DNA from 3 places in the Psychrosphaera aquimarina genome. Region 1 is predicted to be linked to each of the others. Evidence: predicted binding sites of a transcription regulator. Region 1 holds the regulator's gene; each other region holds the start of a gene.

What was found. Region 1 encodes LexA, which represses DNA repair genes until DNA is damaged. Its sites were predicted from a motif close to TACTGTATNNNNATACAGTA; they were not measured.
Region 2: a site for LexA is predicted at 5,423-5,442, ahead of recA (recombinase RecA). Genes of this name have one in related genera too.
Region 3: a site for LexA is predicted at 5,291-5,310, ahead of RT723_RS15390 (YebG family protein). Genes of this name have one in related genera too.

What each region holds. Positions count from the first base shown of each region.
Region 1 covers NZ_JAWCUA010000003.1:173,502-184,818, forward strand. Annotated here, with positions in the region: gene ctaD (cytochrome c oxidase subunit I) at 1-1,032, opposite strand, end outside; gene coxB (cytochrome c oxidase subunit II) at 1,045-2,109, opposite strand; gene lexA (transcriptional repressor LexA) at 2,475-3,092, opposite strand; gene plsB (glycerol-3-phosphate 1-O-acyltransferase PlsB) at 3,239-5,668, shown strand; gene RT723_RS03985 (hypothetical protein) at 5,714-6,157, shown strand; gene tesB (acyl-CoA thioesterase II) at 6,206-7,084, opposite strand; gene RT723_RS03995 (potassium channel family protein) at 7,081-8,157, opposite strand; gene RT723_RS04000 (TetR/AcrR family transcriptional regulator) at 8,157-8,828, opposite strand; gene RT723_RS04005 (GGDEF domain-containing protein) at 9,077-10,081, shown strand; gene ubiE (bifunctional demethylmenaquinone methyltransferase/2-methoxy-6-polyprenyl-1,4-benzoquinol methylase UbiE) at 10,206-10,967, shown strand; gene RT723_RS04015 (ubiquinone biosynthesis accessory factor UbiJ) at 10,964-11,317, shown strand, end outside.
Region 2 covers NZ_JAWCUA010000010.1:403,809-415,125, reverse strand. Annotated here, with positions in the region: partial or broken gene gltB (glutamate synthase large subunit) at 1-951, shown strand, start outside; gene RT723_RS13810 (FAD-dependent oxidoreductase) at 967-2,373, shown strand; gene RT723_RS13805 (GGDEF domain-containing protein) at 2,466-3,572, opposite strand; gene RT723_RS13800 (PAS domain-containing protein) at 3,618-4,031, opposite strand; gene recA (recombinase RecA) at 4,334-5,365, opposite strand; gene RT723_RS13790 (CinA family protein) at 5,466-5,978, opposite strand; gene mutS (DNA mismatch repair protein MutS) at 6,066-8,684, shown strand; partial or broken gene putP (sodium/proline symporter PutP) at 8,788-10,274, shown strand; gene RT723_RS13775 (isochorismatase family protein) at 10,454-10,993, opposite strand; gene rpoS (RNA polymerase sigma factor RpoS) at 11,085-11,317, opposite strand, start outside.
Region 3 covers NZ_JAWCUA010000010.1:737,031-748,347, forward strand. Annotated here, with positions in the region: gene RT723_RS15375 (EAL domain-containing protein) at 1-2,041, opposite strand, end outside; gene RT723_RS15380 (FecR family protein) at 2,084-3,679, opposite strand; gene RT723_RS15385 (DUF445 family protein) at 4,030-4,740, opposite strand; gene RT723_RS15390 (YebG family protein) at 4,948-5,253, opposite strand; partial or broken gene serA (phosphoglycerate dehydrogenase) at 5,434-6,664, opposite strand; gene rpiA (ribose-5-phosphate isomerase RpiA) at 6,911-7,567, opposite strand; gene RT723_RS15405 (5-formyltetrahydrofolate cyclo-ligase) at 7,643-8,254, opposite strand; gene RT723_RS15410 (class II glutamine amidotransferase) at 8,410-9,177, shown strand; gene RT723_RS15415 (DUF3108 domain-containing protein) at 9,184-9,735, opposite strand; gene RT723_RS15420 (hypothetical protein) at 9,762-9,917, opposite strand; gene purN (phosphoribosylglycinamide formyltransferase) at 9,910-10,581, opposite strand; gene purM (phosphoribosylformylglycinamidine cyclo-ligase) at 10,630-11,317, opposite strand, start outside.

The DNA.
Region 1 (11,317 bases):
CCACATGGTCGCCACCCAGTTAAAGACTTTTACACCGGTTGGCACTGATATCAGCATAGTGCAATACATAAAGAAGAGTTCACCCGCTAACGGCATCCCCGTTGTGAACATATGATGCGCCCATACAACAAATGACAATAGTGCTATCGATGCTGTTGCATAGACCATGGAAGAATAGCCAAATAGCTTTTTACGGCTAAAGGTTGGCACTATTTGCGAAATAATTCCAAACGCTGGCAATATCATTATGTACACTTCTGGATGACCAAAGAACCAAAATATGTGTTGGAACATAACCGGATCACCACCACCTGCCGCACTAAAAAATGAGGTTAGGAAGTATTTATCCGTCAGTACCATAGTGACAGCACCAGCAAGAACAGGCATAACGGCAATTAATAAAAAGGCAGTGATTAACCAAGTCCACACAAACAACGGCATTTTCATGAATGTCATGCCTGGCGCTCTAAGGTTGAAGATAGTTACAATGACATTAATCGCCCCCATGATGGAGGATATCCCCATAATATGAACTGAGAATACAAACAAGGCGGTACTGTCATTACTGTATGTTGTTGATAATGGTGCATAGAAAGTCCAACCAAAGTTAGGTCCACCTCCTTCCATAAACAAAGACATTAACAGAATTAAAAATGCGAACGGCAGTATCCAAAAGCTCCAGTTATTCATTCTAGGCAATGCCATATCTGGCGCACCTATCATCATTGGAACCATCCAGTTGGCTAAACCAACAAAAGCTGGCATAACCGCACCGAATACCATGATCAAACCATGTACGGTTGTCATTTGGTTAAAGAAGTCAGGTTCAACTATTTGCAATCCAGGTTGAAACAATTCCGCCCTGATTACCATAGCCATACCACCACCAATGAAGAACATCAGTAGTGAGAATAATAGATATAATGAACCTATGTCTTTATGATTCGTTGTTAATAACCAACGCATAATGCCTGAAGGTGCACCGTGATGTTCCTCGGCATGGTTATCAGCGTTTAAATTTGTTGTACTCATAACGTGCTCCTCCTATTTACCGGCCAGAAATTCATTAATCGCTGCAGCTTGCACTGCATCACCTGTATTGTTACCCCAAGCATTACGCTCGTAAGTCACAATTGCCGCTAAATCTTTAAGACCAAGCTGTTTTCCATACCCTTGCATTGCGGTTCCAGCACGGCCGTTAACAACAATATCAATATGCTGTTTGACATCACCCAGTGCAATTGCACTGTCTTTTAAAGCTGGGAATACGCCAGGAATACCTTGGCCATTGGCTTGATGACACGCTGCACAATTAGCCATATAAGCTTTTTCACCTAAGGTCATTAACTCTTCCATCGACATGTTCATTGCCAATAGTTTTTGCTCTTCTTCTTTCGCTTGTTTCGCAATAGCCGTTTGTTCTGCCATCCACTTTTTGAACTCAGCAGGTTCCTTTGCAATAACAACGATTGGCATAAAACCATGATCTTTACCGCATAACTCGGCACATTGACCACGGTAGATACCCGGCTCATTCACACGAGTCCATGCTTCATTGATGAAACCAGGGTTTGCATCTTTTTTAATGGCAAACTCAGGTACCCACCACGAATGAATAACATCATCGGAGGTAATTAAAAATCTAACCTTTTGGCCTGTTGGGATCACTAACGGTCTATCTACCTCTAAAAGGTAGTTAGCCGATTTTGCTCGTTCGTTTCTGATTTCAGCTTGAGGCGTAGCGAGGAGACTGTAATAGTCCAATTCATGTTCAAAATATCGATAGTGCCACTTCCACTGAGAGCCCGTAACTTGCACGGTCAGATCAGCATCTGAAGTATCTTCCATTTCTATTAAGGTTTTTGTAGCGGGAAATGCCATCGCTATCAAAATGACAAATGGAATGGCCGTCCAGAGTATCTCCACTTTGGTACTTTCGTGGAAATTTGCAGGTTTCACCCCTTTGGACTTTCTATGATGGATTATGGACCAGAACATGATCCCGAAAACGACAATACCAATAACGCAGCAGATATAGAAAATGATCATGTGCAAATCGTAAACACTTGCACTGATATCCGTTACGCCTTTGGTCATATTAAGACGCATCTCATCCGCAACAGCATTATTCGCAAATACTGCAGCTGGAATTAACCAACTTGATTGCTTAGCAGTCACTAAACACCCTCCCTATTTAAAACATTAAGAAGAGGATGTCTGTACAACCCACACCAGCATATAAACCAATTATTAATCGGTTTATATCTATCCCCAAAAAATGTTTGTTTTTATTATTTTTATATCAGTCTATGTAGCTGACTTATGTTGATATTTTGTTTGTATTATTTTTGTTCAACCAGTCTAACCTATACCCTTTATTTCAATTGTGCAAATAATCACCGGACAAAAAGACATAAAAAAACCCACTTGATTATTTTTTAACCAAGCGGGTTTTATCTATATTTATTAAGCGATTACATTAATGAGCTGTTTCTAATTACACCAACGGCCAAACCTTCAATTGCAAAGTCCTGATAGTTTAAATCTACTTTGATTGGTTCGAACTCTTTATTTTCTGCGTGTAAGATAACTTGGCTACCATTTCTTTCTAAACGTTTTACCGTCACATCTTCTTCAACTCTTGCCACTATCACTTGACCATCACGTGCGGTTTGAGTCTTATGAACCGCTAATAAGTCTCCATCCATGATGCCAATATCGCGCATACTTTCACCTTCAACCATCAGTAAAAAATCAGCCGATGGACTGAACATCATAGGATCTAGATTCACGTGTGATTCAACATGCTCCATCGCTAATATAGGAGAACCGGCCGCAACTTTACCAACAACGGGAATTCCTGCTTCTATATTTGAAATATCTTCAGTTAACCGAATACCACGTGACGTGCCTGCAAGGATCTCAATATATCCTTTCTTAGCTAACGCTTTCAGATGATCTTCCGCGGCATTAGCAGAGCGAAAACCTAAACGTTTAGCAATTTCTGCTCGAGTTGGAGGCATGCCAGTTGAAACTATCGCTTGTTTAATTAACTCAAGAATTTGAGCTTGACGATCGGTTAGTGGACGCATAATCTGGTTTTCCATACAGTGATAATGACTGTTAGTATATACAGCAAATTTAAAACTGCAAATTTAACTTAAATGTTAGTTCGGGTTTACAAAACAATTTGTTAAAATTACTGACTGAATTTTATATTTTCTCGAGATTGAACGTAATGGCTTATATTTCTTACCTTTTTTATTGGATCACGCGTCCGTTTATTAAAGTAAATATCGTATCTGACAGTGATTTATCAGTAGATCTCACCAAACCCATCAAATATGTATTAGTCACTGACTCGTTTGCTGACAAATTAGCGCTTGAACAAGCATGCCGAAATCAAGGGTTACCTAGTCCATTTAAAACGCTGAAAGTGGGTGAATATTCGCTTGCCAGAACCATAGGCGTAAAACATGTAAAATCGTTTTTTAATACGGCTGAAAAACACGACGCTAAGATGTTAAAACATAGCCAAGTATTATTAACTCAAGTTGCCAGTAGCCAACAAGATGTGCAATTTGTACCAGTCATGATCTGCTGGGGCCGTGCTCCCGGTGTTGAAAAAACCAAAGAAAATACAAAAATTGGCATTAAAGACTTAATCGCAGAAAACCTACAAGCTAGCTGGATTAGAAAACTGATCATTGTTTTATTTTCTGGTCGCAGTAATTTCATTCGCATTTCCAAACCTGTTTCATTGATTGAAATGGTCAACAAACACGGTACATCTGAAGCGGCAGCTCATAAGTTAATCCGTGTTGCGCGAATTCATTTTGAACGCCAACGTATTGTTGCAACAGGACCTAAGATAATGGCACGTACCGCCATGTTTAATAGCTTGTTGGCTAGCCCATCACTAAAAAAAGCATTACAAGAAGAGATGAACGCCAAAGACATCTCTATGGAGCAAGCCAAAAAGAATGCCATTAAGCTATTAGATGAGATTGCCGGAGATTACCGAGAATCTTATATCCGCTTTGGCGCACGTTTATTAACCTGGTTATGGAACAAAATTTATAACGGTATTCGTGTCCATAACGCTGACAATTTGAGAGAGTTAGCACAAAAAGGTCATGAAATTGTTTACGTACCTTGCCACCGAAGCCACATGGATTACTTATTACTAACCTATGTCATATATAAAGAAGGGTTAGTGCCACCACATATTGCCGCTGGTATAAATTTAAACTTCTGGCCTGCCGGTCCTATGTTTAGAAAAGCCGGTGCATTCTTCTTACGCCGAAGTTTTAAAGGCAACAAATTATACTCTGCTGTTTTTCGTGAGTATTTAAGTCAGTTGTTCATAAAAGGTTATCCGGTTAAATATTATACCGAAGGGGGACGTTCACGTACCGGCCGTTTATTAAGTCCAAAAACGGGCATGTTAGCCATGACTATTCAGGCGATGTTACGTGGCGTAGACCGACCTATTACTTTAGTTCCTGTGTACATTGGCTATGAACATGTAATGGAAGTAAATACTTACCTAAAAGAATTACAAGGCCAGAACAAAGAAAGTGAATCCATTTTTGGAATATTTAAAGCCCTTAAAAATCTTAAAAATTATGGCCATGGCGATGTGAATTTTGGCGAGCCAATCAGCTTAAATGACATCCTGAATGACAAAGCACCTGAATGGCGCGAGTTAATTAATCCAGTTGATGTTGTGAAACCAACTTGGTTAACCCCGGTTGTAAACCACACCGCTAATACCATAATGAGCTCAATTAATGACGCTGCGGTATTGAATACGGTGAACCTATGTGCCCTTACCTTGTTAACTTCTGATAGTCACGCTTTACCACGAGCCGAAATGCAAAAGCTGTTAACTTTTTATATGCAGTTAAATCATCAAGTACCTTATGCTAGCAATATCAAAGTACCAACCCAAACCGCTGATGAAATAATTGAAGAGGCTATCCTACTTGAAAAGGTAGAAGCTGAAAGTGACGAATACGGCACTATCATCAAATTGGATGACAAAAATGCAATTTTAATGAGCTACTACCGTAACAATGTGGTTCATTTATTTGCTATTCCAGCGATTATTGCTGGAGTTATCGTTAACTCAAATAACACCACAAAAGAGTTGATACTGGCTAAAGTTAATCATTTATTACCTTTGTTAAAAAATGAATTATTTATCACTATCACTAACGTAGATGAATATTGTGGACAAGTGATCGACTTTTTCATTCAACAAGAATTAGCTCAAGATACAAATGGCTCTTTATCAGTAACCGCTAAAAACTCCATGGCTTATTTACAACTAAATTTATTAGCTAAAATAATGAAAGATACGTTACAACGTTATGCTCTTGGTTTTATTCGTATAGAACAGGTTGAAGGTATTCAACGCAGTGAATTAGAAAGCGACTGCCAAAAACTGGCGGGGCGTTTATTAAAATTACACGATATTAAAGCACCAGAATATTTCGATAAAAAAGTGATATCAAACTTTGTGACTTGTCTACGTGAACAACAATATGTAAGCGTTGATGAGGCGGGGTTAATGCACTTAACTACCTCTGGTAAGGCGACCTCAGATACTATTAACTCCTTGTTAAGCGCTGAACTATTGCAATCGTTAAACTCATTAGGCTAGCGCTTAGCGCTCTTTATATTCAAGATAACAAAAGGCAAACAGATAATGAAAAACGTTTTTATATTTAGTTTATTTTTTATGCCGTTAAATTCGTTTGCCAATCCCGTGACTAAACCAATCACTAATCTGTTTGATGCGATGAGGAGTCACGATGGTGCTAAACTGCTAGAACAATTTACGGCAAGTGCTTTACTGCAAAGAGCAAAAAGTGATGGTTCTATTGAGAATAGTGATATCCAACAATTTGCCAACAGCATTAACAGCAGCGAACGTTATTTAGATGAGCATTTATTAGATATTCAAGTGCAAATTCAAGACAATCTCGCCAGTGTTTGGACGCCTTACGCCTTTTACTTAGATAACAAATTAAGTCACTGTGGAGTAAATAGCTTTCAATTAGTGCTGCAGAATAATGAATGGAAAATACATTATTTAATAGATAACTCACATCCGGGCGATTGTGAGGGCTTCATCAAAAAATATAAATAACCACCAGCCAATATGAAGCATCGACTGGCGGTTATCCTTTAAATAATACTATTTTTTGCGAGGGAATTTTTCATGATCACGAATAACACCTTCTTGCATCGCAGATGCGATTAACTCACCATTTTGATTAAAAAACTCACCGCGTACTAAGCCTCGACCACTACTCGCGCTGGTACTTTCTTTACTAAATAGAATCCATTCATCCATTCTAAATGGACGGTGAAACCACATGGAGTGGTCTAAGGTAGCCACTTGCATTTTTGGTTGCATAAAGCTTTCACCATGAGGTAACAATGCTGTTGGCAAAAATGTAAAATCGGATGCGTAAGACAATAAATAACGATGAACTCTTTGATCATCTGGCAATGTCCCATTCGCTTTTATCCAAGTTTGACAAGCTGGCTCCATTTTATCTGGTTTAAACGGATTAATTTGCTGCACATGGCGCATATCAATTGGCTTATCAGCCAATGCTTTGGCATGAAATTGTTGAGGAATTTTATCTAGATTTTTTTGATAAAACTCTAATTCTGACATCAAACCTTCTGGCCCTATGACTTTAGGCATAGTTGATTGGTGATTGTAGCCTTCACCTTCGGTTTGAAAAGATGCTGTCATATAAAATATGGTTTGGCCAAACTGAATTGCTCTGACTCTGCGGGTACTAAACGAACCACCGTCTCGAATATTTTCCACTTCATATACTATGGGAGTTTGGTCATTGCCTTCACGTAAAAAGTAACTATGAAATGAATGCACAAATCGATTATCAACGGTTTCTTTGGCGGCGCTAAGTGCTTGACCAATAACCTGACCACCAAATACTCGGCCAAAGCCCAAAGCTTGGCTTTGTCCCCGGTATAAGCCTTCTTCTATTTTCTCTAGTTTAAGATGATCTAATAAGGTTTCTAATGCTTGTTGGCTCATAAAATTTCTCTAACTGCTATTTGGGTCCAATTAATTTCGTCGGCTATGATTCTTTCTTGCGCCACGTAATGCAAAACTTGACCCGGCATGACATTAAAATCATTGTCAGGGTTTAAGTGCATTTTGACACCGATTCTGTCTTCAGCGACAGCAAGAAGAATTGCATTATGATTTTGTTTTAAATGGAAAAATAAGTCGCCAAATTTATGTGCGCCTATATCAAAAGGCATCTGTGTAGAAAATTGCGTATGGCCACTTAGTGTAGACATCATCTCTTCTTGTAATCGACTACTGCCTGGGTCTTGCATGGAACGCACTAATATTTCAGCCGTTCTAGATGAGTTTGATTCAATGTTTTTAGTATAACGATTTAACATTTCTATTTTAGTATCGTCACTAAAGTTAGCACTGATATGACATTCGTCTTTAACTAAAGAACTCAATTTCAAGGCACAGGTGAAGGTTTGATCATCATTATCACAATCAACAATAATACGGTCAGCTTTGGTAACTGCAACACGCGTCAGTTCATCGTCTTGAGTCAATGACTTTAACTTAGCAAACTCCACCAGCGGGTTATCTAAAAATGGATGTTCCAGATCATTAGTTACACACAGCAATATTTTTCGTTTTTGGCGTTTATTATCCCCTAAAATATGCTGCACCATCTTTTCAGTTCTGTTCTCGTGCCAACCAAAAATTAATATATGTGAATCTTCTTCACTAAAATCTTTTTCACCAGTCATAATTTGTCTCAATACTCTGCTAACTGAACGTCCTAACTTACCTAATAGTGCGCCAAATATGGCTAAACCTAACGGAATTTGAACCAAGGCGACTACTAATTTACCTTCAAATGATGTGGGACTTAAATCACCATAACCAACCGTACTTGTGGTAACGACATAATAATAAAGGTATGAACTAAAGTTGGTTAATTCATACTCACCAACTAAATACAATAACACCCAACTTAAAATGGCATGGAAACCTAAAAGCATCAAAATAGAAAACCAAGATACGTGAATAAAGTGTTTTCTTAAAAATGCGGCTAATTTGTTAATGACCAAGATTAATTCCCCAACAACTTACGCCAGCCTGACTTTTGTTTTGGCACATGTTTACGATATTGAACCAACTCTTGCCAAAATGGACTTAACAACTCATTACTGAGTTTTTCAAAGTTAGGGGTTTCAGACATTGCAATCTGAAATTTAGGATGACTTTCAACCCAAGCTAACGTTAATAATTGATAACTACGTTGTAGTAAACTTAACCATTGTTTTGAATCTACATCTGGGTTTAATTCTTTTAACGCAGGAACCATTCGTTTTAATCCATTAACGGTTTTATTTTGGAACCCTATGTATACTTTCTCTTCAACTCTAGATTCTAATAGTGAATCTGAAATACGACACAGTTGACCAAATTGAGGCGTTTCTACCCAATACTGGGTTAAGTAGGTGCAAATATCATCAACGGTGATGGTTTCATATTTACGCGTTGCCGTTTCAAATGAAATGATCCAATTTTGCAGGTGTTTTTCCAGCAGAGCTAAAAAAATAGCTTCTTTAGTTCTAAAGTAAATATATAAAGTCCCTTTAGCCACTTCCGCTTTGTTAGCTATTTGTATTGCAGAGGGTAATTCATCCCCAGACTCAACAAATAGTGCTTCCGCTGCCGCCAAAATGCCATTAACTCTTTGCAGTTTTTGTTTTTGATTTTTAGCTTTTTTTATTTCCATAAGTTTCTACTAACTATTTTTTTGAATTTTTTACAACTTTAACACTTAATATTACAGTAATTCCTTGACCTTAAAATAAAAGAATCTTAGTTTACGGATAATAATAATTTTTCTATACGCTATATACGAATAACAATAATAAAATTTCGCGTATTCAACTCCGTATTTTGATTGCCATTAGTGGCTCTACAGTTAAAATAGCGACTTGAGTATAGTTCCCATATAAAAGTTGTTCCGGAGCCCAATTAATGAAGTATCAGGATACCATCGAGCAAGCTGAGTCTAAGTTGCAAAAGACACTCGTGTTTTTAAAGCAACATAGATTAGCTGCCAGCCCTATAAACTATAGCGTTGCTTATGAGTACGCCAGTGGGGAAAACGATGATATCGTTAACTGCATTAATAAAGATATTAACGACGGTTGCATAATAGATTCATTTTTAATGGAAGAGTTATACCGTCAATTCATACTCAGTTCTGATGAAAGTTCGGAGAAAGTTGTTCAGCACGCCTCCTCTATTATCAACTCAACTCAAAGACATACTCAAAAAGCACAAAGAGACAGCGGCCATTACGCTAATATTTTAGATGAAGGTTTACTGCTACTGAACGACTCAGATCCTGAATCGTCAAAACAAGTGATTGAGAAGTTAATAAAAGCGACAACTTACGCTAAAAAAACGCAACAAATGTTATTCAAAGCGTTACAACAAGCACAAACCAAATCAAACGAACTGCAACAACAAATCGATGATTTACATGCCAACCGACAACTTGATGCATTAACCGGTTTATATAACCGTTCAGTAATGAGTCAAACCGTTGATATGTGGGTAAATAACGACACTAAGAATATTGCCGCCTTAGCGATTAATCTAGATCACTTTAAACAATTTAACGATAATTATGGCATGACCATCGGGAACGTTATTCTGTCAAAAGTAGCACAAAAAGTGAAAAGTTATGTTTCTGACAGCGGTTTGCCAGTCAGACTTGCCGGTGAAGAATTTTTAGTATTAATCCCTGATGCGAACCCAGTGACGGCCAAAGAAATTGCCGAAAAGGTCAGAGTAGGTGTCGAGAAGTTACAGTTTATTAATGCCAAAAATAAAGAACGCCTGCCTAAAATCACGGTGTCGATTGGCGTTACAGAATACTGTGAGAAGATCGGTCTGGACGGAACTATTCAAAAAGCCACCTCAGCATTACGCATGGCTAAAGCCACAGGCCGTAATAGAGTTTACACAGATTAACCTCAGTTTATTAAATATACGTTGTTTTAATATACAAATATAATGATCTAATCCCTTTTGCCTTGTTGGTTTTAAGCCAACATTTAAGTACACTTGCCTTAATTACTCTTGCCTGTATAAAAATATGACTACTGAAAACGATCAACAATCCACAACACACTTTGGTTACAAAACCGTAGAGTCCGAACAAAAACAAGCTATGGTTGCGGATGTATTCCACTCCGTCGCAGCGAAATACGACATCATGAACGATGTAATGTCTTTTGGCATACATCGACTTTGGAAACGTTTTACCATCGATGCCAGTAACGTGCGACCAGGGAACAAAGTCCTAGATTTAGCAGGCGGTACCGGTGATTTAACACGTAAATTTAGTCAAGCGGTTGGCCCAACAGGCAAAGTGGTACTTGCTGATATCAACGATTCTATGATTAAAGTAGGTCGTGAAAAACTGCATAATTTAGGCGTTGTAAGTAATGTTGAATATGTGCAAGCGAATGCGCAGGCGTTGCCTTTTGCTGAAAACACCTTTGATTTAGTCACCATTGCATTTGGTTTACGGAATGTCACAGACAAAGACGAAGCATTACGTTCTATATATAGAGTACTTAAGCCTGGTGGTCGATTATTAGTATTAGAGTTTTCTAAACCAGAACAACAATGGCTTAATAAAGCCTACGACTTTTATTCGTTTAAGATTTTACCCGAAATGGGTCAGTTAATTGCTGGTGATAAAGAGAGTTATCAATACCTTTCTGAATCGATTCGAATGCATCCAGACCAAGATACGTTAAAACAAATGATGGAAACGGCTGGTTTTGATCAAGTATCGTATACCAATATGACAGGCGGTATTGTTGCTTTGCATAAAGGCTTCAAATTTTGATACTGCTTCAACAATTGGCCCATTCGTTTATTGAGCCAAAAATAAATAAACTTCTTACCTTTGACGACCAAGCACATATTAAGCTGGTTAAATTAGAAGGTAAGAGTTTGAGTGTTTGTTTAACTGACTTATCACTGAACATTAAACTTCAGGTATTAGATAACAAGGTATTATTATCTTCCAATACGGAAGGTTACGATTGTTTAGTGACCACCAGCAGCCAGTATTTACGCTCATTATCGGATGCGTCACAGCTTACTAAATTGATTAAACAAGATAGTTTGGAGCTTGATGGTGATCTCGCCATCGCGCAGGGCTTTTCTGAATTATTAATGAATAACAACATAGAT
Region 2 (11,317 bases), on a different contig from region 1:
GAATTATTAGATGGCCAAACCCAAAAGCAAAGTCGTTTGGAATTAAATGGAATATTAGCCTCTAGTGGTGTAACTACCGAGTTTCCTAGTTATTGTGTTGCTAAGAATGAGCCGCTTGATAACGGTGATTTAAACGTTAAGTTAGTAGCTGATACCGCCGAACAAGTTGCCAATAAAACAGGTGGACAACATTTTTACGACATCCGTAATACTGACCGTTCTGTTGGTGCGACTTTATCTGGTGAAGTGGCAGATGTTCATGGTAACCAAGGCATGGCAACTGACCCTATCCAGCTTACGTTTACCGGCACTGCTGGTCAAAGCTTTGGGGTTTGGAACGCTGGTGGTGTGTATTTACACCTAATTGGTGATGCAAACGACTACGTTGGTAAAGGCATGACAGGTGGTAAAATTACCATTAACCCGCCAAAAGGCGTTAGTTACGTGAGTCACAAGTCTGTGATCATGGGTAACACATGTTTATATGGTGCAACAGGCGGTAAGTTATTAGCGGCTGGTTGTGCAGGTGAACGATTTGCTGTTCGTAACTCAGGTGCTGTAGCAGTAATTGAGGGTGCAGGCGACAACGTTTGTGAATATATGACAGGTGGTGTTGTTGTTATTTTAGGTGATATCGGGGTTAACTTCGGTGCCGGTATGACTGGTGGATTCGCTTATTTATTAGATGAATCTGGCGACCTAAATGAACGTATGAATGGTGAATTAATTGAAGCTCTAGATATTGATATGACTATTCATATTGAGAATCTACGTGGGTTAATCAACCAACATTTTGAAGAAACTCAAAGTGAACGTTCGCAACAAATCTTAGCTGAGTTTGATACTTGGTTACCTAAGTTTAAATTGGTTAAACCTAAAACATCTGATGTAAATCAGCTGTTAGGTCATCGTCACCGCTCTTCTGCAGAGCTACGTGTTCAAGCAATGTAGAGCGAGGAAAAATTTATGAGTCAAAATGTATATCAGTTTATAGACGTGGAACGCATTGACCCGACTAAACATCCGGTTAAAGTACGTAAAGAAGAATTCATTGAAATTTATCAGCCTATGCAAGAAGCACAGGCTAAAGGTCAAGCAGATCGTTGTTTAGACTGTGGTAACCCATATTGTGAATGGAAATGCCCAGTGCACAATTATATCCCTCAATGGCTACAACTGGCTAATGAAGGCAAGATAATTGAAGCGGCAGAGTTATCCCATAAAACCAATAGCTTACCTGAAGTTTGTGGTCGAGTTTGTCCACAAGATCGTTTATGTGAAGGTGCGTGTACCCTCAATAATGATTTTGGCGCCGTAACCATTGGTAGTATTGAAAAATACATTAATGACAAAGCGTTTGAAATGGGCTGGCGTCCAAGCATTGAAGGTGTTGAGTTAACGGATAAAAGAGTGGCGATTATAGGCGCAGGTCCTGCTGGTCTTGCTTGTGCTGACGTATTAGTTCGTAACGGTGTTAAACCGGTTGTATATGACAAATATGAAGAAATTGGTGGTCTATTAACCTTTGGTATTCCTTCTTTTAAATTAGAAAAAGACGTGATGACACGCCGCCGCGAAATTTTCGAAGAACTTGGTGTTGAGTTTGTTCTAAACACTGAAGTTGGTAAAGATATCGACTTCCAAAGTTTGTTAGATGATTACGACTCTGTTTTCTTAGGTGTAGGTACTTATAAATATATACGTGGTGGATTACCAAATGAAGAAGCCCAAGGTGTTTATGACTCTTTACCTTATTTGATTTCAAATACTCGTAAAGTCATGGGTTCTGCTGATACTTGTATCGACTTTAAAGGTAAAAAAGTAGTCGTATTAGGCGGTGGTGACACGGCAATGGATTGTGTAAGAACAGCCATAAGACAAGATGCAGAAGAAGTTATGTGTGCGTATCGTCGTGACGAAGCAAACATGCCTGGTTCCGCTCGTGAAGTACAAAACGCCAAAGAAGAAGGGGTTAATTTCGAATGGAATGCCCAACCTATTTCTATTGAAGTTGATGCTGACGGTAAAGCGTGTGGCGTTAAATTTGTAAAAACACAACTTGGTCAGCCAGATGAAAATGGTCGTCGTCGACCGGAAGCCATCGAAGGCTCTGAATATATAGTTGAAGCAGATGCCGTTATTCAAGCATTTGGTTTCCAACCATTAAACTTAGAATGGTTAACCCCATACGAAGTTGAATTAACGGATTGGAATACAATTAAGGCCAACGAAGATTCGCAATATCCTTATCAGACAACTAATCCTAAGATCTTCGCCGGTGGTGATATCGTACGTGGCGCGGATCTAGTGGTTACAGCCATAGCAGAAGGCAGAAAAGCGGCTGAAGGCATATTGGATATGTTAGAAGTTTAACCGCCCTGATTGCTGACATTACCTACAAAAAACGCATCTATTGATGCGTTTTTTTTGCAACAGAGATCGCTATTTTGCTAACGGTTAACACATTATAATTGACTCACCACGCAGTTTCTCCCAGAACGTTTAGCCTTATATAAAAAGCTATCAGCTCTATCAAGCAAACTATCAAAGTCGTCTTGGCTGGTAATATTAGTAACACCGAAACTGACGGTAATAGGCCATGGAATTGAGTCAAATTGATGAGATTCTGTCGCCCTTCTAATTCTTTCTACAACTTGGATCGCAGCGTCTAAGTTAGTTCTAGGCATGACAATCACAAATTCTTCACCACCAAACCTAATTTGCACGTCAGAAGTTCGACTGTTCGCTTTTAGTATATTGGCAAAAGCTATTAAACAATCATCTCCTGTTAGGTGGCCTAAATTGTCATTAATTTTTTTAAAGTAATCCAGATCGCAAATAGCCAAACACAATGGTGCAGCGGTTCTTTTGTAGTCATCAATTTCTCTTTGTAAAAAATCATTTAAGTAACGGCGATTGTATAACGTGGTCAGTGGGTCTTTAATCGACTCTTCTTGTAACTTAAGGTTTATGTATTCTAGTTGGCTAGATAAATGAACCAACTGTTCTCGATTATTTTCCAGTGACACGGCAATAAAAGTAGCAATAGTACTAAATGCGAGCACAGGAATAATCAAAGAAAAACTATAGTTATTATCTAAAACAAAGAAGTAGAACAGATTAAAATAAACGAAGGTGACAATGACCATCACAAGATATTTAGCTATGCTGGTTCTGTATGCTGTAGCGGCGCCTAATAAGGTAAAGGCATACGCCGTATAGTTGCTTGTGATCGCTAAATCTAAAGAGGTTAACGTTGCCGCTGAGATACACATAGTAATAGCAAAGCTAAAAATTAAGTGATCTAATCGTGTTACATTCCCCATTGCTTTTACTTTAGGTAAGGCAACTCTAAATGCAATTGACGCTACAATGAGCGCCAGCCATAATAATAAATATGCATCAGCATGGGTGTGATATGAGTCAGTTACTCTACTGTATAAATTGCGCCATAAAAACAATAAGCAGATAACTATTAAAATATAAGGGATGATCATAAATCGATCATAGTTATCTTCAACTTGGTGTTTTAAATATGCCGCTTCAAAAGACTTTGTTTTTTCCATGTCCATGTTACAGTTTTTACCTTTAAATTTGTTCTAACTCATTACCGTCTATTAAATTTTTACTTCTGCGACTATACCAATTAATAAATTACCAAGGGCCGTTGTGATCACGCGTTTATTAACAGATAGATAACTTTGAATATCGCCACCTTCGGTTTCTTTCAGTTCAATCGCGGAATGAATATCACCAATAAAGCTTTTAGCGGGTTGATCACTATCCACACAATCTTGTGCGTCATCTTTGGACATTATATCAAAATCAGTTTTACCAACTATGTCACTTTGGCGTAAACAAAAATATTTCTCAAACTCTTGGTTAACAATCAAATATCGCCCCTCATCATCCTTAACAAAAATAATACTCGGCGATAAATCAATAATTGCGATTAATAAGTTTAATAATGAACTTTCGTCCATTTCAATATCAAAATTATGTTTAAGCGTTTCTAACAAATGTGCATTCATAATGGCTCCATTAACAGTACTACCTATCCTTACAAAGAGCCGGTCATTCAGCGAGTTTAATGTACGATCATGGTTGCAAAAGATGGGTCGACTCAAGTGAGAAAGCCAAAGCCACTAGACACTAATAAATTTCGCTCATTATCTCACCGCAATCACAACGGTGAACGGACTAAACCTTTATAAAGCTTGGTATAAATGCATTTATGGCGGCTAGATTATCACCACTTTTTCAGATTACCAATAATTTACCCGTATTAACGAAAAAAGCCGCTTAATGCGGCTTTTATTTAGTTATATTTAATTTAGCTAGGGTCAGCTACTTCCAAATCATCTTCTTTTATTGTTGCTTTTAACAACAACATATCACGTAATTTTTTCTCGATTTCTTCTGCAATATCAACATTCTCTTTTAAATACTTAATGCAGTTTGCCTTACCTTGACCAACCTTGTCACCATTATAGGCATACCAAGCACCAGCTTTATCAACCACACCATGTTTAACACCAAGGTCAATTAACTCGCCTTCTTTAGAGATACCTTTACCATACATGATAATGAATTCTGTTTGTTTAAATGGAGGAGCGACTTTGTTCTTAACCACTTTAACCCGGGTTTCATTCCCTATGACTTCATCACCTTCTTTAACAGAGCCGATACGACGAATATCTAAACGTACAGAGGCATAGAACTTAAGTGCATTACCACCTGTGGTTGTCTCAGGGTTACCAAACATTACACCAATCTTCATACGAATTTGGTTAATGAAAATACATAACGTATTTGAACGTTTAATGTTACCCGTTAATTTACGTAACGCTTGTGACATTAGACGAGCTTGAAGACCCATGTGTGAATCACCCATGTCACCTTCAATCTCTGCTTTTGGTGTTAATGCTGCTACCGAGTCGACAACTAATACATCTACAGCACCAGAACGAACTAACATATCAGTAATTTCTAAAGCTTGTTCACCAGTGTCTGGTTGCGATACTAATAAGTCATCAACGTTAACACCCAATGCTGATGCATAAATAGGATCTAATGCATGCTCTGCATCAACAAACGCACAAGTCTTACCTTCTTTTTGCGCTTGAGCAATTACTTGTAATGTTAGGGTTGTTTTACCTGAAGATTCTGGACCGTAAATTTCAACGATACGGCCACATGGCAAACCGCCTATACCTAACGCAATATCCAGTCCTAATGAACCTGTAGAAATGGAATCAATATCCAATGCATTACTATCGCCCAATTTCATTATTGAGCCTTTACCAAACTGTCTTTCAATTTGTTGTAGTGCTGCGTCTAATGCTTTTTCTTTATTTGCGTCCATTATTCTCTCCAAACATTACTTGTCGTTGATGCTTCAACTTAACTATGCGACAAAGTATACTGTATAATTAAACAGTATCAATGAAAATTTATATTATTTTTTATTTTATTTCATTAATACAGATCAACGCCATATTTAATGCCGCTTTGATGGCAGACAATCTAACATCTTCTCGGCCCCCTGAAAAACAAAACCTTTGACTATTGTTGATTGTTTTTGCATTTCCATCCAGTAAGTACTGTATACAAACAGCTATCCAAACAGCGCCTACAGGCTTTGATTCTGAACCACCACCAGGTCCTGCAATTCCACTGACTGAAATACCGACTTGAGCTCCGGCATTGATTAGTGCCCCTTGCGCCATTTCATCGACGGTTTGCTGTGAAACTGCACCGTATTTTTCTAATGTTGTTTGTTGCACATCCACTAATTTTTGTTTTGCGTCATTGCTGTAAGTAACAAATGCACAATTAAAATAGCTTGAACTACCGGCAATTGCGGTTATCGCTTGGCTAATACCACCACCAGTACAAGACTCAGCGGTGGTCACTGTCCAGCCTTTTTGTAATAAAGCATCACCAAGTTGTTTACTTAAAGATTCAATTTCAACCAATTGCCCGATTCCTTCTACATTTTACGAGACACTATGCCGATGATCTGTGACAATATACAACATTAGTCACAGATATCATTAAGCCAAATGTCGAATTTATTTAGCCCTGAAAATATAGCAAGCCACACTCCAATGATGCAGCAGTTCTTAAATATGAAAAAAGAACACAAAGACATTTTGCTTTTTTATCGCATGGGTGACTTTTACGAATTATTTTACGACGATGCCAAAAGAGCCTCTGAGTTATTAGACATTTCCTTAACCAAACGTGGCGCTTCCGCTGGCGAACCTATTCCCATGGCTGGCGTGCCTTATCATGCGGTTGATAACTATTTGGCTAAATTAGTTCAATTAGGCGAATCGGTTGCCATCTGTGAACAAGTTGGAGACCCTGCCACCAGCAAAGGGCCTGTTGCTAGAAAAGTAGTCCGCATTGTTACTCCTGGAACCGTCAGTGACGAAAACTTATTAAATGAACGTTTTGATAACTTAATTTGTGCCGTATTTGCCAATAAACCTCGTGCTACTTCTGTAGAAACTTATGGCATTGCTTATTTAGACATTAATAGTGGCCGGTTTCTAATTAACCAATTTGAACAAATTGGCGATTTATTAGCAACATTAACGCGCTTGCAGCCGGCAGAATTATTATACCCAGAAGACTTTTCACAAATGCAGGTATTAAACGGCTTTAAAGGTATAAGACGTAGACCTATTTGGGAGTTTGATTTAGAAACCTGTGAACGAGTATTAGTACAGCAATTTGAAACCAAAGATTTACAAGGGTTTGGTATTACCAAAGCGCCCATAGCCATCTGCGCAGCAGGCTGCTTAATGCAATATGTACGAGACACACAAAGAACGGCACTGCCACATATTCGCTCGGTAACCCTAGAAGCTATTGATTCCACCATTATTTTAGATGCTTCTACTCGTCGTAATTTAGAGTTAACTCAAAACCTCTCTGGTGGACAAGACAATACCTTAGCACAAGTATTAGACAAAACCTCTACCGCGATGGGCAGTCGTTTATTAAAACGTTGGATCCATTTACCAAGACGTAATCAATTAGAAGTTAACGCCAGATTAGATGCGGTAGAAGATATTTTAACGGTGGGTAACGATATTAATTTACAAGAACCACTTAAACAAATTGGTGATATTGAGCGTATTGTTGCCCGATTAGCTTTACGTTCAGCCAGACCTAGAGATTTAGCTCGCTTACGTAATGCGTTACGAGTATTACCAGAGATAAAAGCTGAGCTAGAAAATAATAAGTCGGTGCGCTTAGCCTCATTAAATAACAAAATACAGTTATACCCAGAGATCCTAGATTTATTAGAAAGCGCCATTATAGAGAACCCACCTGTGCTTATTCGTGACGGTGGTGTCATTGCAACTGGTTATCACGCTGAATTAGATGAATGGCGTGAGTTAAGTGCCGGTGCTACCAGTTTTATCGATCAGTTAGAGATATCGGAAAGAGAAAAAACCGGCATAAACACATTAAAAGTTGGCTTTAATAAAGTACACGGCTTCTATATCGATATTAGTAAAGCATATTCTGACCGAGTACCTGAAGAATACGTAAGACGCCAAACGTTAAAGAACAATGAACGATACATCATTCCTGAACTGAAAAAACACGAAGAAAAAGTATTATCAAGTCAAAGCAAAGCGTTAGCATTAGAAAAGCGTTTATACGAAAAAGTATTAGATCAATTAGTTGAAGTTATTGAAGCATTACAAATGACCTCGGACGCCATTGCTCAGATAGATGTTCTAACTAACTTTGCTGAACGAGCTGAAAGCTTAAATTACAGCAAACCTGAATTAGTATCAGGCCGTATTGTAAAGATTGAAGCAGGTCGTCACCCTGTGGTTGAGCAGGTCATGCAAACACCGTTTATTGCGAATCCGGTGCACTTACATTCAGAACGTAAACTTGCAGTCATTACTGGACCTAACATGGGTGGTAAATCTACCTTTATGCGCCAAATTGCATTAATAACGTTAATGGCGAATATTGGTTGTTTTGTTCCAGCGCAAGCTGCACAAATTGGTGAGATAGACCGTATCTTTACTCGTATTGGAGCATCCGATGATTTAGCCTCTGGCCGCTCTACTTTTATGGTAGAAATGACAGAAACAGCAAACATAATGCACAACGCGTCACAAAACAGCTTAGTGTTAATGGATGAAATAGGCCGAGGTACCAGTACTTACGATGGTCTAAGTTTGGCTTGGGCCAGTGCCCATTATTTATCAACTAAGATAAATGCCCTCACCTTATTTGCAACTCACTATTTTGAATTAACTGAGTTTGCCGATCAGCAAACTGGGGTGGTTAATATACATTTAGATGCGCACGAACATGGTGATGACATAGTATTTATGCACTCAGTCCATGACGGAGCCGCAAGCAAAAGTTTTGGTATTCAAGTGGCTAAATTAGCTGGTTTACCAAGTGAAGTACTTTCCTTTGCTAAATCCAAATTGCAACAACTTGAATTAACAACCGTGCCATCTTCAAGCCCGCAAACTGTTAATGCTGCATCACCAGAAATACCAAGCCAACAGTTGTCTTTAGTTAATACCGGACATTCTGACGTGATGGATATTATCAACAACACAGATCTAGACGAATTATCGCCAAGACAAGCATGGCAATTACTGAGTGAACTTAAAAGTAAATTAAAAAGTTAAACCCATAGTTTTTAAAAAAGCTAATAAAATCAAATTGTAGCCCAGACCTGAAGAATATTTTTTACTGTGATACCCTTGTAACAAATTAATTACGAGGATCTTTATGCATTATTCAACTTACATCACTCTCGGCCTTTATTTTTTAGTCATGTTAGCGATTGGATTATACTCTTATCGCAAGTCCACATCTGATCTGTCAGGTTATATGTTAGGTGGTCGTTCATTACCACCATCGGTTGCAGCATTGTCTGCAGGCGCATCTGATATGAGTGGTTGGATACTAATGGGTTTACCTGGAGCTATGTTTGTTTCTGGTTTAAGTAGTAGCTGGATTGGATTAGGCTTATTTATCGGTGCTTTTATTAACTATATTGTCGTGGCGCCAAGATTACGGGTTTACACTGAGAAAGCCAAAGATGCCCTTACCGTTCCAGATTATTTTGCTAAACGTTTTAATGACTCGAGTTTAACTCTTCGTCTAGTTGCCTCTACCGTTATCGTTATTTTCTTCACTTTATATACATCTTCTGGCTTAGTGGCTGGTGGTAAATTATTTGAAACTTCATTTGGCTTAGATTATTCAATGGGACTTGTTGTTACCGCGAGTGTCGTTGTAGCTTATACCTTATTTGGTGGGTTTTTAGCGGTAAGTCTTACAGACTTTGTACAAGGCTGCATTATGTTTGTCGCCGTGATCTTGGTGCCTATTATTGCTTTTACTCAGTTTGATAGTTTAGCTGAAATGACCTCTATTATATCTGCTATTAATCCAACCTATTTTGACTGGTTCGAAGGATTAAGTTTTATTGCCATAATGTCGAGCATGGCGTGGGGGTTGGATATTTTGGTCAACCTCATATTATTGTGCGTTTTATGGCGCTTCGTTCAGTGAAAGATATGCCAACGATGCGTAATATTGGTATGGGCTGGATGTTTGTTGCATTAGTTGGAGCTTTAGCCGTTGGTTTCACTGGTGTTGCTTACGTTAATAAATTTAACTTAGGGGCAATCGATCCTGAAACTATCTTCTTAGTATTCTCTAATTTGTTGTTCCATCCATTAATTACAGGCTTCTTATTAGCGGCAATTTTAGCAGCCATAATGAGTACCATAAGTTCACAATTATTAGTGTCTTCTAGTTCGTTAACTGACGATTTTTACAAAACCTTTTTAAACCGCGATGCTTCAGATAAAGAATTAGTGTTGGTTGGTCGTATTTCAGTATTCATGGTTGCTGTAGTTGCTGGTTTATTAGCTTTAGACAGAAACAGCTCAGTACTTAGTTTAGTAAGTAATGCATGGGCAGGATTTGGTGCGGCATTTGGTCCACTGGTCATCTTTAGTTTGTACTGGAAAAAAATGACTAAACAAGCAGCCCTTGCAGGTATGGTTGTTGGTGCAGCTACGGTCTTAATATGGATATACGCACCACTAACAATTGACGGTAAATCATTAAGCAGCTGGATTTATGAAATAGTGCCTGGCTTTATTTGTTCATCAATTGCTATCTATGTTGTGACAATAATGAACCCACAAGAAGAACAGGAAGTTTTAGAATTGTTTGACCAAGTTGAACAAGAGTTCAAATAGTTTTGCCTTCAAACTAGACTCATGTAAATAATAAGCCGATGACAGTTAAGATGTCATCGGCTTTTATTTATCTATCTATCGCTAATATAATCTATTAATCCTACTCTGTGTTACAACGGATCTCCAACAACAACACGGCTGACACTAAGTTAATATTGAGTTGCTCTTGTATTCAATGGTTAACGAATTAACTCTAAAATTTGTTTAAATTCAGGTACACGACAATCTTTTACCAACTCATATAAACACATCTCTAAACCTGTGATTCCAACCCCACTGTTTAGTAATCGAGTAATAGCAAGCTGTTTATTAGATAAGGTACGAGAAGAAATACAATCACTAACTAGTTCAACGTTAAACTCATGTTCAATTAACCCGCTTGCCGTTTGATACACACAAATATGTGCCTCAATACCACAAATAAGCCAAGTATCTACATTTTTGGTTTTAGCAAAATCTATAAAATCAGGTGTCTCACAGGCATTAAATGTAAACTTTGTGATGGGATCGATATCTTCTAATAGAGCACTTAGTTTAGTTGTAGTGCGCCCTAACTTTTGAGGGTTTTGTTCCAGTAATATGATTGGTAATTCAAGCGCGTTAGCGCCTTTAATTAACTTTTCACAGTTTGAAATTAATACATCACTATCGTGAACTAGACGGACAAGTTTTCCTTGTATGTCAACCACGATCAGTCCGGTATTCTCTCTCACTAACATTATCTACCCCACACACTACGTACAGTATACAAATGAATTAAAAAAACCTGCTAATTAGCAGGTTTTTAAAATGAACGATTTATTAAACAAACTACACTTCTACTTCAAACAGTGCCGCCATGTTTAGACCGTCGTGCGTTGCCATATCTTTTAAACGACGTAACGCCTCTACTTGAATTTGACGAACACGTTCACGGGTTAAACCTATTTCAGCACCTACATTTTCTAAGGTAGATGGCTCATATCCCAACAAACCAAATCTGCGAGCCAATACTTCTCTTTGTTTAGGATTTAGCTGTTCTAACCAATGCACGATATTGTTAT
Region 3 (11,317 bases), on a different contig from region 1:
ATTCTAAATAATGTGGGTCAAGTTCGACTTCAGTTAAGGCATCAATCACCTCGTCAAATAGGTCTGGGTTGGTGAATTGTTTAGACGATAAATTTACCGCGATTCTAAAATTGGTATGTCCTTGCAGTTGCCAGCGCTTTGCTTGAAAACATGCTTGTTTCATAATCCAATTACCGATTTCAAGTATAAGCCCACTGCTTTCAGCAACTGGTATGAAGGTGTCTGGCCCTACTAAACCACGCACAGGGTGACGCCATCTTGCTAATGCTTCTGCACCAATAATACTGCCATCTTTTGAAGAGACTTGAGGCTGGTAATGCACTTCAATTTCATTATTGGCTATAGCTTTAGATAAATCGGATTCGAGTCTTGCTCTTTCGTGTAAACCTTCTTTTATATCACTTGAATAAAAGCATATTGAAGCGTCTTTTTGCTCCATAGCACGATTTAACGCGGCTAACGAAGCAGCCTTTAATTGAAATGCATTATCACCATCAGAAGGGTAATTACATACACCAATATGAACAGGAAGACGAAAATGGTCATCTTGAATGATGTAAGAAGGCGATAAAACTGAAATAAGTTGTTCACAGAGTAACTTAATTTGTTCTGGACTTAATACATAAGCAAGGCAAATGGAAAACTCGGCATTGTTACATCTTGAAAGGTAGGCATTAGCAGGTAGTATTGATTGAATTCGTTTTTTAATGGTGTTTAATAATTCATTCCCTGCTGAATTCCCTAATAAATCACTAATCCCTTTAAACTTAGTCACTTCTAAGGTTATTAGTTGTAACTGAGCATTATTTGAAACATGAATAGATTGTTCTATGTACTGCTCTAATGCGGTTTCGTTTGGCAAGTCTGTCACATCGTCATTTAATAGTTTGTGGTTTAAAGATGTGATTGTATTACGCATGACATCGGTTTTAATCAAAGAAAATGCGGCGTACAGTAAAATTTGTAAACTGATCAAAAATACCGGAGGGTACCAAGTGTATTTATGAATGACTAACAGGGCACTTATCGATAATGAAGCTATTACCAGTAATGCTAGAATCGGTAAGAGTCTCGTTGCCGTGGTAAAACTAAAAGCCAAAATAGACAAGATAGCTAAAACGATTGAAATGATTAGGAATTGTATTTCATTCACTTGGTGAATAACGGAATCATTTAATAAACTATTGATCACATGTGCATTTATCTCAACTCCTGACATTGTTTTGTGATTGGTGGTTAACGGTGTTGCAAATTGATCGCCCATAGCTGTGGCATTCATACCAATTAAAACAATTTTATCCTGTAAGTCGGAAGCTTCAACATTGCCACTTAACACATCAATATAAGATAAATGGTTAAGTCTATTTTTTGATTTGGGTAAGCTAAAATTAACAAACACAGGATCGCGACGTATCCATCCATTGCCTGATGTCATTTCGCCGTTATCGGTAAACCGATTGGGATATGCCACTTGAGTTAGGGCTAATGCAAATACCGGCCAGCTCGATCGTTGATAACCGGCATATAAATAAGTACGCCTTATAATTCCGTCTTTATCAATCTCAAAATCAACATGGCCTAATTTGTTAACACTTTCGACTAAGTCTGATTGCGGCAGTAACTCTGGTACACCACCTAAACTGTCGCGTTTTGGAGAGACGGGGAGGACAACGTTACCCGCTTGTTTGATTGCGTTGGCAAATTTTAGGTCTTGCTCGGCAGTGGAGTAACGATTGTCTACAAATAGCACGTCAAATCCAACTGCTTTAACTTTATAGGGTTTTAATGCTTCAAGCAGTTCAGCATGGACATCTCTTGTCCATGGCCATTCTCCAAGGTAAGCAATACTTTTATCGTCAATTTCTATTGTCACGGTATGATCGGTTGCAGGGGGAGTGAAAATATTTACGATTCGGTCGTAACTAATCAAATCTAGCCGTTCAGTTTGAAAGCCAAATAACAGAACAAAACTTACGATTAACGCCGATAGTTCGACTCTTTTTTGTGCCCAAGGAATGGACATGAAAAATGCTTTAAACACCTGGATCAACTTATTTCCTTATAGACCTGTGATTGTTCGTTACTATTTACAAATCTCGAATTTGCCTGCGACTTTACAATAGTTTGACCATTCACTGGATATATTATGTTGTGTTAGAACCGATTTAGCTCGGATATAAATTGGGTCATCATTGATCAGATCGAATCGATAACTGGTTTTTGAGACAAGCAAAGGAATATCAATTTTTTGAAAGTCACTGGTTGGTGCGGTTTGCAGTTCAATATGTTGATTACTCGGTAATGGATTCCAAATGACTTCGATATTATTGTCTCGGCTGCTTATACGTAATTTAGGTGGCGCTAATTTGGTTGAATAATCGAAAGATTCAATAACACTGAAAGGGCCTTTATCAAGTAAGTTTTTACCTTGTAAAGATGCAATTCGCCAATAATATACACCCAGAGCTAATGGTGAATTTAAAATGAAACTTTGACTATTAACTTGTTTATCGATAACCAGCTGAGTAAATAACTTGTCTTTCGCGATTTGAATTATGAAGTGGTGAACATCCGGTACTTCTGTCCAAGTTAGTGCTTTTGGCGTTGACATGTACATCTTATCCACCGGGATTAACTCAGGCGCCTTCGGGTTTATATTCACCATGAAAGACACCGGTGTTGTTAAGCCTTCAACACCGTCGTCTGAAATAGCTGATATACGCAAATGGTAACGCCCGTCAGTTAAACTTGGTAATATAATTGATGTCAGTTTTTGTTGTTTTTGCCATTGAATATTACTGAACAGTTTATCAGAAGCAATTTGCACTATATAAGATTGAGCTGAGTTTACAGACTGCCAAATTACCGCTTGGTTTGTTTTTTCAACCTGCTTAGTAAAGGTGATTATTTTAGGTGCTGGTAATAATTTAGCTGGTTGTTTTAATTCCTTACCTTTTTCAATCTTTAAACCATAACCTTGTTTTACCGCAACCGATTTATCACCAGCGGAAACGGCTACTTCACCCTCTAAAACTTCAACGACCGAGACATTCGGAGTATTTTTATTCTTTTTATCAACGCCCACACGAAAAACCGTGCCTCTCACTGAGGTAACTGCAGATGCCGTTTGGATATCCAGTCGAGATCCTGCACCTGTTTGTTTTTCTGCACGTACTTCTAACTTGCCATCTAGTAATCTCACACGAGTATCCACCATGCCTGTTTCGCCATACTGAGATAGGTGATCGAACGTTATCAAAACACCATTACTGAGAGTAACTTCAGTGTTATCAGCAAATACAAGGGTAATAGTGGCATTGGGAGCAACTCGTAGTTCGTCGCCTAAAGTGAAGATGGTTTGAGTGGTGACAGGACTAGTTTGACCGGCGCTTATTTTGGTACTTTCACCAGAGATAGATTTTACATTTACTTTAGCTGCATGGTTTTTAATCCATTCTAAAGGGACGCGCAGTAATGTGCCTGGTTGTAGCTGTTTAGCCACAGGGATGTTATTTAGCTTTTGAATTTCTTTAAAGTGATTAATGTCGTTTAAAAAACGTTTACTGATATTCCATATATTGTCACCTTCAACCACAACATATACCCAATCTTTAGCCGGTGCGGAAAATGAGAGCTGTAACATTATAAGAACAATTAGAGTGGTTAATTTACGGGCCATAAAATTGAAGTCACCAATAGGTTAAGGTTAATTACTTAATCACATCAAATACTTAATTACTGTCAGTTTAAAACAATAAACTTGTATATTCATTGTACGTATTCAACAAAACTTTGTAACTCATTTGTTATTTATTACTGCAAATATATGTTAATAAAAAAAGGGGGCGCTATTTATTAACACAATGAGTAACTAAGTTACGGGTATTGGAATCAAATTACAGGATTAAACTCTAAACCTTAGAGCAAACAATTCAAGTGAGATTGATTCATGTGAATAGAAAATATTGGGTAGTCAGAGCCTATTTTTGTTTGAAAGGCTCTAACAGTTTGAATGAGTATAGTCGTTAATTAGTAGTTAAGCAGGTGGGCTAACAACCCAATTAATCCGCCAAACACGCCGCCCCAAACGACTAACCAACCCAGATGACTTTTGATCATTTGCTGTATAATGTCTTTCACCATAGCAGGGGTTAATTCTTCTAAACGCTGTTCAACTAAGGTGTCAACTTTCGCCATCATTTCTTCGATATTTTGTTGAGAGCTAACATTAGCTTTAAGTTTCTCCGCAAATTGATCCGATTCAGTAATTTCTATCACTGAGCTTTTTAGTTTCTCAACAAAAGGTTCTTTTAATGGGAGGAGTGCAGCGTCGCCACCAAACATCTCTAACATGCCGCCAAATGAACTTTGTTTTATGGTTGCCACCAACGAATCAAACGCAGGCGTCATGTCGGTGTCAGCAATGATAGGTTTTAAATCAAAATGATGTGCTTGGCCGCTTTTTTCAGATAAAAACTTATTGAAGTTCTCAACGGTAAAGAACTGCTCCATGATCAAAGATTTAATTCCGGCTTTAAACTCTTTAAATTTAATTTGAATAATACCTGAGCCATATAAGCCCGGAATTTTTTCAAACAGCATGTGAACTGCTATCCAGTTTGTTAAGGCACCGGATAAAGCAAACAAAGCCATGGTTAATAACCAATTGATACTAAATAGCCAGCCTAAAACACAGGCTAAAGCAGCGATAAGGTTAGTGATGAAACTCTTGTTAAACATATAATTCCTAAAAGGTCGCATTTAATACAACAACATTATTAAATTCATTGCGACCTTTATAAGGGATTATTTCAGGAGTTCAAGCGGCATCGTCCTTTTCAATAACAAAATCAACTAAATTACCCTCATCGACGTTTTCAGTTTTGGCACTAACGTCTTCTAATAGAGTGGCAGATAGGGACTTTTCTGATATTTCGTTTTCACTGTCTAATAAGTCTGTTTGTTTGTCATTTTTGTTTTTTGATGATTTTTTATTCGTTGGACTTGGTTTTTTTTCGCTTGTAACGCAACTAAAACGTCTTCACGTTGTTTAGCTAAAAATATACTTAACTCTTCACATTGTTGTTCAGGTAAGTTAACAGTGGAGTTATGAAGGACTTCAAACATGGCATCGGCCATATCTAACATCTTGTCATAGTCGTCAGCCGAACGCTTATCAGTGAACGTCATAACTTCTTGCTCCTCATTATTTCTATTTGAACGTATAACTACATATCTGGTTTCAACAGCCATAATTAACTCCTAATTTTTAACTGGGTCAAAAACAAAAGACTGTTTAAATATACAGTAAAAGAGTGATGTGTAAAGTATTAGTTTGTTATGCATTATTTGGTAAACAATGCATATTAGAAATAGTCTTTTAGGTATAAAAAAAGGAAGCCTTAGCTTCCTTATTCAACAACACTGTAAACATCAATGTAATAATCTTGCTTTGATGGTGCCGTCGATTAACTTCAACTCTTTTAAGGCCATAGTTGAGTCTTCTGTTTCAACGTCTATTACAACATAACCTAATTTATCGTCTGTCTGTAAATACTGAGCGGCGATATTAATACCGTGCTTAGCAAACGATTCATTAATTTTAGTTAACACACCAGGTTGGTTTTTATGGATGTGCAACAAACGACTACGGCCAGACAATTCAGGTAATGAGGCTTCTGGGAAATTAACGGCACTAAGGGTAGAGCCGTTATCTGAGTATTTGGCAAGTTTGCCAGATACTTCAATACCAATGTTCTTCTGTGCTTCTTGAGTCGAGCCACCTACGTGTGGTGTTAATATTACGTTATCAAAGCCACGTAATGGTGATACAAACTCTTCATTATTTGATTTTGGCTCTACTGGGAATACATCAATGGCAGCGCCTGCGATTTTTTTACTCTCCAGTGCTTTTGCAAGTTGTTCAATATCAACAACGGTGCCACGTGATGCATTAATAAAAATAGCACCTTGTTTCATCTGAGCAAACTCTGTTGCACCAATCATGTCTTGAGTTTCATTAGTCTCAGGTACATGTAATGAAACCACGTCACTAATAGCCAATAATTCTTCAAGAGTTGGTACTTGTGTTGCGTTACCTAATGTTAGCTTAGTTTCAACATCAAAAAACTTAACTGTCATACCAAGGGTTTCAGCCAAAATACCTAACTGAGTACCAATATGACCATAACCGATAATACCTAATGTTTTACCACGAGCTTCAAAAGACCCCGTTGCAGATTTGTTCCAAATGCCTCTGTGTGCTTTGGCACTTTTTTCTGGAACACCACGGATAAGTAATAAAATCTCACCAAGAACTAACTCAGCAACCGAGCGTGTATTTGAATAAGGGGCATTAAATACAACGATGCCTTTTTCTTTTGCTGCATTTAAGTCAACTTGGTTAGTACCAATACAAAAACAACCAACAGCAATCAATTTATTAGCATGAGCAAATACTTTTTCTGTTAACTGAGTACGTGAACGAATACCAATAAAGTGCACGTTTTTGATCTTTTTCAATTAACTCGTCTTCAGGCAAAGAAGTCGTTATAAATTCAATGTTGGTATAACCTTGTTCGACTAAGGTATCTACTGAACTTTGGTGAAGGCCTTCAAGAAATAGAATTTTAATTTTGTCTTTTGCTAATGACACCTTGCTCATTGTTGTGTTTGCCTTTAATTAATTAGTATGTAAGGAGATTTAAGTTAGAATTAATACTCTATTTTGAGCAATTAATAAAGTTAATTATTGAATCGAATTAGTATATCTAATCCATTTTTGATAGGAATTTGAACGGGTTAAAAATTTATCGTAATAATAAAACTGCACCAATACGATGCAAAGCGTTATAAAACAAGGCTTACCACCAAAATCATTAATTAACGTTGATGGTAAGTAAGGATAACTTTATTTAAGAACGTTAATTCCGCTAGGTGAACCAACAATTACTATATCTGCAGGACGATGCGCAAATAAGCCATTAGTGACCACACCGACAAGGGCATTTAATTGTTCTTCTAGTTTTCTAGGTTGTGCTATTTGCATCCCGTATACATCTAAAATCACATTACCATTGTCGGTCACAACACCATCACGATAAACTGGCTCGCCACCTAACTTTACGATTTCACGAGCGACATAACTGCGTGCCATTGGGATAACTTCGACAGGAAGTGGGAATTCCCCTAAAAACTTAACTTGTTTAGATGCGTCTACAATACATACAAACTGTTTAGCGACGGCAGAGATAATTTTTTCTCTTGTTAGTGCCGCACCTCCGCCTTTGATCATTGCTTTGTCCGAATTTATTTCATCGGCTCCATCAACATACACATCTAATTGTGGCACGCTGTTTAGGTCAAAGACTTCAATGCCTAGGGCTTTGAGTTTTCTTGTGGAGTCTTCTGAGCTTGATACTGCACCTTGTATGGTATGTTTGATTGTACCAAGTGCTTCAATAAAATAACTGACCGTCGATCCTGTGCCAACACCAACAATGGTATCAGGTTTAACAAATTCTAGAGCAGCGTAACCCACTGCTTTTTTCATTTCATCTTGAGTCATTATTTTTCCATTGAAATTAATCGGTTGAGTGAATGTATGTTTGAGTATGCGGTATATCTTAATGGCTTGGAGTAATCAATATTTTGGTGTAATTATTTTTGTTGGGGTAATGATTAAGTCTAGCGGAATATCCCAAGATTGCTGAGGTAATTCAGACATCTTTTGGCAGTCGTGGGCTAACCCTATTAATTTAGGTTTATGTTCTAACGTATGTATTTTACTTAATGTTCGATCGTAAAATCCCCCGCCCATACCAAGTCGATTCCCTTGTTCATCAAAAGCAACCAAAGGCATAAAGATATAATCTATTTGAGACAACGAATATGTATTCTGTGCATTCAGCTTTGGTTCTAAAATAGCAAAGTTGTTTTCCACCATTTGGGAATTAACATCATAACGTTGGAAGTTTAAATAACCTTTTTTAAACGAATGCATTACCGGCAATAAAGTTACAACTTGATTTTGTTGGCAGTGTGCAATCGTTGGTAAGCTTGATACTTCACCATCATTGTCTAGGTATAAAGCGGCCACTTTATTAGCCGTTAGAAACGGTTTAATTTGATTGCACAGTTGTTCACCTGCATGCATTTGTTGCTCAGGTGTTAATGAATTTCGTTTACGACGAATGTCCTTACGTATCGTTTTGCGTAATTGTTCTGTTTGAATTAATGATTGATCATTCGTCATATTTATAATTAAATGTTAGATACTGTTTGGTTTATATACTATATAGATATAAAAGAAAGCCAAAGGGCCAATTTTAAAAATTGAGCTGGTTTATCTACTATATGTATTAAAACATTATTCCTTAACAAAATTAATTGGGAAGTAAAAAGAATTCAATGTGTGAACTCCTTGGCATGTCGGCAAATGTTCCGACCGATATCATATTCAGCTTTACCGGTTTAGTGCAACGTGGTGGCATGACAGGCCCACATAAAGACGGCTGGGGAATTACCTTCTATGAAGGTAAAGGATGTCGTACCTTTAAAGATCCAGCGCCTAGTTCTAATTCAAAAATTGCTAATTTGGTAATGGAATACCCAATTAAAAGTTGTTCAGTGATCTCCCATATTAGACAAGCTAATCGTGGTGGCATAAAACTAGAAAACACCCATCCTTTTATTCGTGAGTTTTGGGGACGTAACATTACGTTCGCTCATAACGGTCAATTGTCTGGTTATAAATCCCTACCTTTGTCTGACTTTATTCCAATTGGTGAAACCGATAGTGAGTATGCATTTTGTTGGATAATGGCTAAATTAAAAGAAAAATACCCTAACAAACCTAAAAACTGGCAAAGTGTATTTAGATATACCGCTAAATTGTGTAAACAACTTGATGAGTTAGGCGTGTTTAATGCTTTGATCACCGATGGCATTCATTTGTTAGCCTATTGCAGTAATAACCTTACTTGGATCACAAGAAAGGCCCCATTTGGTGAAGCAAATCTGATTGATAAAGATGTGTCGGTAAACTTTAGTGAAGTCACAACGGATAACGATATCGTCACTGTGATAGCAACAAGACCATTAACCGATAATGAATGTTGGACAACATTGGAACCTAAACAATGGGTTTTGTTTAAGGATGGCGTTAAGTTAAACTAACTTAGGTTAATTAATGGTCGTTTCTTCATATGAACTGATAACCAGATCATATTGTTCAACGCCTTTTTTCATACGCCATAAGCGCGCTAATGTGTGGTTTAATTCTGGAATAAACCACGCGTGTTGGGCGTAAAATTTATTTTTGTCGTAAACTCGTGCCACTTTAATAGTATTAAATCGTCCTAAACCTGTGGTTATCAATTCATGACCAATAACTTCAAATTCATAGACTTGTAACTTACCTGAGTTAGATACTATGGTGTATTCAAACTTAGTTTTGCCTACTGCTAAATCCGCTTGAATTTGCATATGCAAACTCATTTCATCTAACCAACCGTCTTCCCATGTATCTGGTGCTGGCGACTTTTTAGCTTTAGGATTTACGATTAGGGTATGATCTGGTTTAAATTGGATGTTGATCTCTTTGTCTTTACCTGTGCCTGTGCGTCCGTAGCTATAAGTTGAAGGCACTAATCGTCCATTATTATTGGTAAAGTGACTGATCTCTTTACGTGCATCAGAGAAGATCAGCCATTCAATATCACTTTCTAATGACAATGAAAATGTATTCCCTCCTAACGCTTTTAAACTTCTTTCCCCCCTAATTTGTCACCTTGACGATACATGTCGTACTTAGCCTCAAAAGGTTTGATAACAAATTCTTGTTCATTTGCATTCACAATTGAACAAGTAAATAAAAGGGCGAAACTTAGTATAAAAACGTTAAGACGATTAATCATCGTTGGCATATCCTTGCTCTGGCAGCAAATTATTATCTAGCAATGCTGAAAACGTATTCGATTTTTGTTCCATGGTCAATCTATCTTCGCACATCCATTTAACCACCATTGGGTAAATTTGATGTTCTTGATAGTGCACACGTTGCGATAAGGAGTCTATGTCATCATCTTCAAACACAGGAACTTTAGCTTGTAATATTACAGGCCCACCATCTAACTCTTCTGTAACAAAATGAACGCTACATCCATGTTCTTGATCTTTTGCATCAATAGCACGTTGATGAGTATCTAAACCTTGATATTTAGGTAATAAAGAAGGATGTATGTTGATTAATTTGCCCGCGTAATGGGATACAAAGTCCGCAGTTAAAATACGCATAAATCCAGCAAGTACCACAACTTTAGGTTGATATTTATCGATAATACTAACTAAAGATTGATCGTAATCATCACGAGAATCAAACTCTTTATGACTTAATACATGTGTTGGAATATTTGACCTAGCAGCACGTTCTAATCCGTAAACTCCGGCTTTATTCGATACAACTGCACTTATTTGGCCGTTAATTTTATTGTTTTCACAGGCATCAATAATGGCTTGTAAATTAGTGCCACTGCCGGAAATTAAAACAACAATAGAGGCTTTAGAAGCAGAAGGCGCGATTGCGCCTTCGTTATCAGACGAAAGAGTCTTAACAGGTTGAGTCACTGGTTATACTCCAGAGATTTCTACTTGTTCTTCACCGTCAGCAGCTTGTTGGATTTCGCCAATGTGCCAAGCATTTTCGCCTGCGTCTTTAAGAATTTGAATACTTGATTCTAAATCAGCACTATCTACAGCAATCACCATACCTACACCACAGTTAAAGGTACGATACATTTCATGTGTTTCAATGTTGCCGTTTTCTTGTAACCAGTTAAATACCGCAGGCCACTGCCAAGAGTCACCATTACAAACGGCTTTAGTATTGGCCGGTAATACACGCGGGATATTTTCCCAGAAACCACCACCTGTGATATGAGACAGAGCATGTACATCAACACTTTTAAGCAGTTTTAATACGGATTTTACGTATATTTTAGTCGGTTCCATTAACTGATCAGCTAATACTTTACCTTCATATTCTGCAGATAAGTCTGCACCAGAAACTTCAATAACTTTACGAATAAGTGAATAGCCATTTGAGTGAGGGCCTGATGAACCTAACGCGATTAATTGATCACCTGGTTTCACTTTAGTGCCGTCGATAACTTTTGCTTTTTCTACTACACCAACACAGAATCCTGCTAAGTCGTAATCATCACCTTCGTACATGCCTGGCATTTCAGCAGTTTCACCACCAATTAATGCGCAGTTTGACATCACACAACCGTCGGCAATACCACTAACCACATCAGCA